2 regions of the Allobranchiibius sp. GilTou38 genome follow, and region 1 is predicted to be linked to the other one. Evidence: riboswitches for the same ligand, from Rfam matches in the RefSeq annotation. Region 1 holds a riboswitch; the other holds the start of a gene.
The links. Region 1 has a riboswitch for S-adenosylmethionine ahead of JOB34_RS09135 (bifunctional o-acetylhomoserine/o-acetylserine sulfhydrylase). Riboswitches for the same ligand answer to the same signal wherever they lie in the genome.
Positions count from the first base shown of each region.

Region 2: it holds a riboswitch for S-adenosylmethionine, as region 1 does, so the genes downstream of both, JOB34_RS14375 (aminotransferase class V-fold PLP-dependent enzyme) here and JOB34_RS09135 (bifunctional o-acetylhomoserine/o-acetylserine sulfhydrylase) in region 1, are expected to answer to the same signal.

Region 1 covers NZ_JAGEKN010000006.1:860,235-864,451, forward strand. The annotation lists gene JOB34_RS09130 (serine/threonine protein kinase) at 1-550, opposite strand, end outside; gene JOB34_RS09135 (bifunctional o-acetylhomoserine/o-acetylserine sulfhydrylase) at 662-1,978, opposite strand; SAM riboswitch class IV at 2,060-2,177, opposite strand; gene JOB34_RS09140 (DUF445 domain-containing protein) at 2,293-3,483, opposite strand; gene JOB34_RS09145 (hypothetical protein) at 3,569-4,217, opposite strand, start outside.
Region 2 covers NZ_JAGEKN010000010.1:33,223-37,439, forward strand. The annotation lists gene JOB34_RS14360 (DNA translocase FtsK) at 1-656, opposite strand, end outside; gene JOB34_RS14365 (hypothetical protein) at 896-1,174, opposite strand; gene JOB34_RS14370 (SPFH domain-containing protein) at 1,186-2,136, opposite strand; SAM riboswitch class IV at 2,304-2,418, shown strand; gene JOB34_RS14375 (aminotransferase class V-fold PLP-dependent enzyme) at 2,471-3,898, shown strand; gene JOB34_RS14380 (endonuclease/exonuclease/phosphatase family protein) at 3,924-4,217, opposite strand, start outside.

The sequences.
Region 1 (4,217 bases):
TGAACCACTGACGCACGGTCTCGGGGACGTACTCCAGGAACAGGACGACCGCGTCCGAGGCCCGCGCCATCGCCTCCAGCCGTCGTCGAACCGCCGGGGAGCCGTCCCAGAACCGGACGGCATGTTCGATGTCGTCCCGCTGCCCCGGGGTCGCCTCGGAAGGTGGACTCGGCAGAACGCGGTAGTGGTGCAGGAGCGGGAAGTCGGCGCAGGTACCCGCCAGCGCCCACCTGGTGGTCATCTCGTGGGCGGCCACCTCGCGCCACGCTCCGAACCCGGCGGAGCCCACTCCCCACGAGTACCAGGTGGGCAGATCGAAGACGTTGCCGGTGGGTCGGTTCGAGCCGGGACGGCGTTCGGCCTCGGTCAGAACGACCGATTTCACGAACACCGATGTGCCGAGCACGCTGATGCGCATCGTGGAGCCGCCGATCCCGGTGCCGCCGAGCTCACCGCCTTCGAGCGCGGCCGCCAGCTCGCGGTCGGACCACGAGGCCAGCTCCGCCGACACCGCGCGGTGCCTGATCGTTCTGCGCTCAAGGTCGTCCACTCGGCGAACGCTGCCACACGGCCGGGCGGCGCGTCCCTCCGACGCGGGGTCGGACGCGAATCGCCGCCGTCCCGAGGCGGGAGCGGCGGCGGATCGTCGTACGACGGGTGCCTACTTGGCGGCCGCGAACCCCTGCTCGAGGTCGGCCAGGATGTCGTCGATGTGCTCCAGTCCGACCGCGAGCCGCACCAGACCCGGCGTGACACCGGCCAGCAGCCGGTCCTCGTCGCTGCCCTGAGAGTGGGTCGTCGACGCCGGGTGGATCACCAGCGAGCGCACGTCGCCGATGTTGGCGACGTGGCTGTGCAGGGTGAGTGCCTCCACGAACGTCTTGCCCGCCTCGGCGCCGCCGGCGATCTCGAACGCCAGCACCGCGCCGGAGCCGAGCGGCGTGTACTTCTGTGCCAGCTCGTAGTACTCGTCACCGGGCAGCGACGCCCAGCGCACCGACTCGACCTGGTCCTGCTGCTGCAGCCACTGCGCGACCGCGCGGGTGTTCTGTACGTGCCGCTCGATGCGCAGGCTGAGCGTCTCGACACCCTGCGCGATCAGGAACGCGTTGAACGGCGAGATCGAGGACCCGAGGTCGCGCAGACCCTGCACCCGTGCCTTCAGGATGAACGCCAGGTTGGCGCCGAGCGGGCTTCCTACGCCGAGGTCGCGGGCGTAGACCAGCCCGTGGTAGCTCTCCTCGGGGGTGTTGAAGTTGGGGAACTTCTCCGGGTCCTTGCCGAAGTCGAAGTTGCCGCTGTCGATGATCGCGCCGGCGATCGCCGTGCCGTGCCCGCCCAGGTACTTCGTCGCCGAGTGCACGACGATGTCCGCGCCGTACTCGATCGGGCGCAGCAGGAACGGCGTGGCGACGGTGTTGTCGACCACCAGCGGTACGCCGAGCTCGTGCGCGACGTTCGCGACGGCCTCGATGTCCAAGATCTCGATCTTGGGGTTGGAGATCGTCTCGCCGTAGAAGAGCTTGGTGTTGGGCTGGGCGGCTGCGCGCCAGCTCTCCGGGTCCTTGGTGTCCTCCACGAAGGTCACGTCGATGCCGTACTTGGGCAGCGTGAACTTCAGCAGGTTGAAGGTGCCGCCGTAGAGCGACGGGCTGGCCACGATGTGGTCCCCGGCCTCGGCGATGTTGAGGATCGCCAGCGTCTCTGCGGCCTGGCCGGAGGCGACCAGCAGCCCGCCGACCCCGCCCTCGAGGTTGGCCAGGCGCTGCTCGACCACGTCGGTGGTCGGGTTCATCAGTCGTGTGTAGATGTTGCCGAACTCCTGCAGGCCGAAGAGCTTGGCCGCGCGGTCGGTGTCCGGGAAGACGTACGACGTCGTCTGGTAGATGGGCAGGGCGCGTGCGGTGGTGGCCGCATCGGGCTCCTGGCCGGCGTGGATCTGACGGGTCTCGAAGGACCAGCCGGGGCTGTCGGTCATCGTGTCGCCTTTCGTGACGCAGGGTGCGGCACCGGCGAGCTCGCACTGCGCCGACGCTGCAGCGGATGGCGGGGGGCCCACGATCCGCGCTTGCCGGGGGACGATCGGCATCCACCGGCCAGGTCTTCACCCGGGGCACCCCACCGCGGAGGAGGGTTGCCGGCCAGCACGCCGGGGCCTGACGCTGGCACTCATGACCTAGAACGTGAGGTTATGACACCCCAAGGCCGGCGCGGGGTGAATCTCGGTATACGGACGACGGTCGTCAGCGCTTTCGTGACGCCGACACCACAGATCCGCGGACGGCCGTGAGGTCAGAGCAGCTGGGCGATCGTGTAGATGAGCAGCCCGACCAAGCCTCCGACGATCGTGCCGTTGATGCGGATGAACTGCAGGTCGCGCCCCACGTGCAGCTCGATCCGCGACGCCGCCTCCTTGCCGTCCCACCGCTCGATCGTGGTGGTGATCACCGAGGTGAGTTCGCGCCCGTACGTCGTGACGACGTGGCCGACGATGCTCTCGAGGCGGCGTTCGATGGAGTCGCGCAGGGCCTCGTCGGTCCCGAGCCGCTCCCCCGCATCGGTCAGCGCGCGTGACAGGCGTGCATGCAGGTCGCTGTCCTCGTCGCGCAGTCCGTCGACGATCGCCGTACGCACCGAGGCCCACAGGGCCAGCACCGTGCTCGGCACCGAGGGGTGCTTGAGCAGGTGCTCCTTCAGCGACTCGGCCTGGGCCATCGTCGCCTCGTCGTGCTGCAGGTCGTGGGCGAGCTGCCCCAGCAGGTGGTCCAGCGCCTGCCGGGTCTGGTGCTCCGGGTCGTCACGCACGTCGGCGAGGAATCGCAGGATCTCCAGGTGGATACGGGAGGTCACCGTGTCGTCGAGCCACCTAGGGGACCACCAGGGCGCCCGGGAGCCGAGGATCGCCACGATGGTCTCGGGGTTGGCCGCAACCCAGTCGTGCAGCTCCCGCACCCCGAGATCGACCAGCGACGTGTGCGACCGGTCGCGCAGGATGCCCTCGAGCAGGTGCCCGGCGACCGGGGCGATCGGTTCCCTGCTCAGCCGGGGCAGGACCAGTCGGTCGAGCAGTTCCAGCACCTCGCGGTCGTCGATGGACTCCAGCCCGCGCGCGAGCGGCGGCGCTGCCGTGCGTACGACGCGGACGCTGTTGTCGCGCACCGCGAGCCACCGCCCCACCCGCGCCGGGATCTGCGCCGCTGCGAGCCGCTCCTGGACCGTGTCGGGCGTGAGGAAGTTCTCCGCCACGAAGTCCTCGAGGCTCGCGCCGATGGCGTCCTTGCGCTCCGGGATGATCGCGGTGTGCGGGATGGGCACGCCCATGGGGTGTCGGAAGAGGGCGGTGACGGCGAACCAGTCGGCGACGGCGCCGACCATGGCCGCCTCCGCCGCTGCGTTCACGTAACCCCAGACTCCCCCATGACCGTGGGTGAGCACGAAGATCACCGCCGCGAGCAGCAGCAGCCCGAGCGCCACCGTCCGCATCCGGCGCAGACCGGCGCGGCGGGCCGCGTCACCGGCGCCCAGCAGCGGACCAAGAGGAGGGATGGGAGGTACTTCGGAGATCAGATCAGCCCTTCCACTGTGCCTGCGGGGTGTCGTTGAGACCGCCCGCGAACGCCAGGGTCATGGTGCTGAGGTCCGTGCCGACCGGCACCTCGAACACCACGGCTCCGTTGGCGTCCTTGGTCGTCGAGTTGAGCGTGGTGCCCGACAGTTGCTGGGCCTCGGGCAGCGCGCTGGGGCTGCTCGTGCGGTAGCAGGTGCGGTGAGCGGCATCGAAGAGGTTGAAGTCGATGTAGCTCATGTAGAGGGTGTACCCCGAGACCAGATGGGTACGCACGTCGACGGCGACGTACTGCATTCCCGGGTCCAGCAGGCTGGGATCCGCGGCCGTGATCTGGCGCGGCTTGGCCGGGCTGACCTGCAGCGTGCGCTGGAGCTCATCGGTGACCTGCACCATGGTCCCGAACGGCTTGGTCGCCATGGTCGCGGAGTACGTCGGGCCGATGGTGGAATCGGTCTTGCAGACTGCGCCGGCCGAGCTCTGCGGCGCACTGCTCGACGTGCTGGGATTGGTGCTGTCACCGGACGTGCTCGAGGAGTCCGACGGCGCGGCGGATGCCGAGGTCGTGCCCGACGCCGCGACAGTGGGAGTCTCGAGGCCGGGCGCGGTCGCCGTGCCGCATGCGGCGACCGTCGTCGCGGCGAGCGTGATC
Region 2 (4,217 bases), on a different contig from region 1:
CTCGACCGGCGCTTGCGGCCCGGTCCGTCGATCTCGTCGCCGTGCAGGTCGTGCTCGACGGCGTCGACCGGGCCGTCGTCCTCATCGGTCGCGCGCTCGCCGAACAACCGGTCCTGCAGATGGCCCAGCCGCCCCGGGATCTGCTGCACCGGCGTGCCGGTGAGGACCAGGACGGCGAAGAACCCCACGAGCAGCAGGATCGGCACGGTCCCCCAGGTGTGCACCGCGGCGACGAGCGGACTGGAGGCCAGGAACCCGATCATGCCGCCGGCTCCGCTCACTCCCCCGCGGTAGGTCGGAGAGGGCGTGCCGTGCGCGACGCTCGCCAGGCCGCAGGCCGAGACGGCGAGGATCCCGAGTCCGGTGATCACCCGGTTGGTGCCCTGGTAACCGCGTGGCGAACGCAGCATGTGCACACCGAGCAGCAGGAGCACCAGCGGAAGTGCGAGGCCGACCAGGCCGAAGGTGCCGGCCACGACGGCGTGGACGACGTCGCCGGCAGCGCCCTGCAGTCCCCACCATTCACGCGCGGCGACCACGATGGCCATGGCGATCAGGGCGAATCCGATGCCGTCGCGGCGCAGCTCCGGCTCGACGTCGTGGGTGGTGTGCCCGACCCTGCGCGCCGCTCCCCCGGCGACGTGGGCCACGCCCATCCAGGTGCCGCGGACAGCGCGCAACGGCAGCGGGAGACCGCCGTCCCTGGCACCCTTGGTCGGGCGCGCGGCGGGCGTCTTGCGTGGTGCCGGAGGGCGCCGGGACGCCGGACGCTTGCCACCGGACGCGCGCTGGCGCGACGTGGTGCTGCTCGGGGCTTGACGGGTCGGCACGGGCACAGGCTAGCCGTCAGTCACACCTGTCACAGGCGCCCCACGCGGAGAACCGCCCGGAATCCTCAGCCCCCGTCGCTGCGCGGACGGCCGCGCCGAGGCAGGGGACGGGCCGTCCTGGGCAGCCGGCCACGCTTGCGCAACGCCTCCCGGATCAGCATCTCCACCTCGGCGTTGACGCTGCGCAGCTCATCCTGGGCGAGCCTGGTCAACGCCTCGTGGACCGCCGGATCCAGACGAAGCAGCAACGACCGGCGCGCGGGCGGACGCTGCGCGCCGAGGTGGCCGGGGTCGCCGGAATCGGCGGCGTCGGCGTCTTCGCTCGGCGGATCGGAGTCGCTCATCGACCGATCCGTCAGTGGTAGAGGCTGCCGGCGTTGACCACCGGTGTGGCGCGCTGGTCACCGCACAGCACGACCAGCAGGTTGGACACCATCGCCGCCTTGCGCTCCTCGTCGAGGTCGACGATGTTCTCGCCCTCCAACCGGGTGATGGCCATCTCCACGATGCTCACCGCACCCTCGACGATGCGTTCACGGGCGGCGATGATCGCGGCGGCCTGCTGCCGCTGCAGCATCGCCTGGGCGATCTCCTGGGCATAGGCGAGATGGCTGATCCGGACCTCGAGCACCTCGCACCCGGCGACCGCGATACGCGCCGCGACCTCGTGGGCGAGCTGCTCGGACACCTCGTCGGTGGAGCCGCGCAGCGACGTGCCCGTGCCGCTGGGGTTGTCGTACGGATGCGTCGTCGCGACGTGCCGCAGGGCCGACTCGGACTGCACCCGGACGAAGTCGCCGTACGACTCGACCGAGAACGTGGCCTTGGCCGTGTCGGCAACCTGCCACACGACGATGGCGGCGATCTCGACCGGGTTGCCGTCTGCGTCGTTGACCTTGAGGGCGTTGGTCTCGAAGTTGCGCACCCGCACGGAGATGTTGCGGCGGGTGGTGAGGGGCAGCACCCAGGTCAGGCCCGCGTGCCGCGCCGTCCCGATGTAGCGGCCGAAGAACTGCACCACCCTGGTCTGACCCGGCTGGATCACGACCAGCGGGGTGGCGACCAGCGCGGTCAGTACCGCCAGGACCACGCCGACCGCCGGCAGCCCCGCGACGAAGCTCCGGACGGCCACCGCCGCCAGGACGAGCGCGACCGCCAGCGCGAGGAAGCCGTTGACCGACCAGGCACGTCGCTCGGCGACGTCGACCCGCCGCCCCTCGTGGCCCACCGGTCGCGTCGACGGCGGTTGCACGGTCGGATCGGCACTGTCCGACGCGGGATCCTCGGGCCGCAGTTGCTGTGACATGACGTCCTCCTCGGTTTAAGTGATATCACTTTAATAGCACTTAAACCAGGCGGGCGGAAGCCCTTCGCGCAGGTGAGAGGACCGCAGCGCATCCTCCGCGGTGCGACCGGTCCACGATGCGGATCGCGACATGACGACCGGACACCGCATCCGTTAGCCTCGTCGCAGGTCAAGAGTCTCAGCGTCAAGCCTCGGCTAGCTGAGCGGCAACCCTCCTCCGCGGTGGGGTGCTCCGAGTGACGACCCGGCCACGCCGCATCCGCCGCGTGGCAAGCGCGGACCGACGTATCGGCATGCTGCCGGCGACCGCTGGTCCCACGGCGAGAGGCTGCCCGTGACCGTCCAGGCAACACATACCCAGCACGACACCGCGACCCCTTCCAGCACCGAGAGCGGCACGGCCGTACCCCGCGAGCCCCGCGCCGCACTACGCGTCGTCCGCGACCTTCCGCCCCACCGCCTGCCCCAGGTGCAGGCCCACCTGCCGCTCACCGTGGCGCACGAACTCGGGGTGCCCACCGTGCACCGAACTGTCGTGGACGCCGCGAACTTCGACCACGGGGCGACCACCCCCGCGCTGGTCAGCGTGCGCGATGCCGTCGATGCCGCACTGCCGACGTACGGCTCGGTGCACCGGGGCGCCGGCCTGCCGAGCCGGGTGACCACCGGCTGGTTCGAGCAGGCGCGGGCGACCGTGGGCGAGTTCGTCGGAGCGCGCCCCGACGACGAGGTCGTCTTCACCCGCAACACCACCGACGCCCTGGCCCTGCTGGCGCACTGCGTGCCCCGCGGCACCCAGGTCTTCGCCTGGGAGTCGGCCCACCACGCCGCACTGCTGCCCTGGGGGCGGTGCAACTGCACCCGCCTCGCGGTCCCGAACAGCGCCTCCGACGCCGCGCAGCTGTTGCGCTCGGCGCTCGCCGCGAGCGACGCGCGCGGCAAGCTGGTCGTCATCACCGGCGCGTGCAACGTCACCGGCGAGGTGTGGCCGGTGCGCCAACTCATCGCCACCGCCAGGGAGTACGGCGCGCGCACGGTCATCGACGCCGCGCAGCTGGCCCCGCACCGCGAGATCGACCTCGCCGACCTCGGCGCCGACTGGGTCGCGTTCTCCGGTCACAAGCTCTACGCGCCGTACGGCGCCGGGGTCCTCGTCGGCCGACGCGACTGGCTGGACCTCGCATCGCCCTACCTGCCCGGAGGCGGCGCCACGGCGCGCGTGCGTCATCAGCGCGTCACGTGGCATTCCGGCGCGGCCCGTCACGAGGGTGGCACGCCCAACGCCGTGGGTGCCATCGCGCTCGCCGCTGCGTGCGCGACGCTGCGCCGGCACCACGAGGAGATCGAGCGCCACGAGGCCGCCCTCGCCGATCAGTTGCGGACCGGGCTGCGCTCCATCCCGGGAGTCCGCCTGGTCAGCGTGCTCGGCGAGGACCGGCCCAACGTGGGTGTGGTGACCTTCACGGTCGACGGGTACGACCCGGCGCTGGTGTCGTTGGTGCTCTCCGACGAGTACGGCATCTCGGTGCGCGACGGTCGCTTCTGCGCCCACCTCTTGTGCGACAGCATCCTGGGCGACGGCTCCACCGCGGTGCGGGCGAGCATCGGCCTCGCGACCCGCGCCCACCACGTGGGCCGCCTCGTCGACGGCGTACGCCGCCTGGTCGAGGCGGGACCCACGCTGGACTACACCTACGACGAGTCCACGGGCTGGACCGCAGCCGACGACCCGCGCGACCTGTCGGTCCCCTGCCCCTGGTGACGGGCCGCGGACCCTCCCCGGCGTCCTAGCGCAGTCGGACGCGTGCCCAGACGGCCCGGTGGTCGGTATCGGCGACCGTGACCCTCCCGGACGCCACGACGTCGAAATCGCGCACGAGGATGTGGTCCAGTGCGATGAACGGCGGGAACGACCGCCCGTTCGGCCACGTGCGGACCCAGCCGCTGCCGGTGGCCCGTTGAGCGTCGGTCATCCCTGCGATGGCCCGGCGGAAGGCGGGCATCGCGGTCGAGGCGTTGAAGTCGCCTGCGATCACCAACGGCATGTCCGTCGGCTGACGGGCGCGCCAGCCACGCACCTC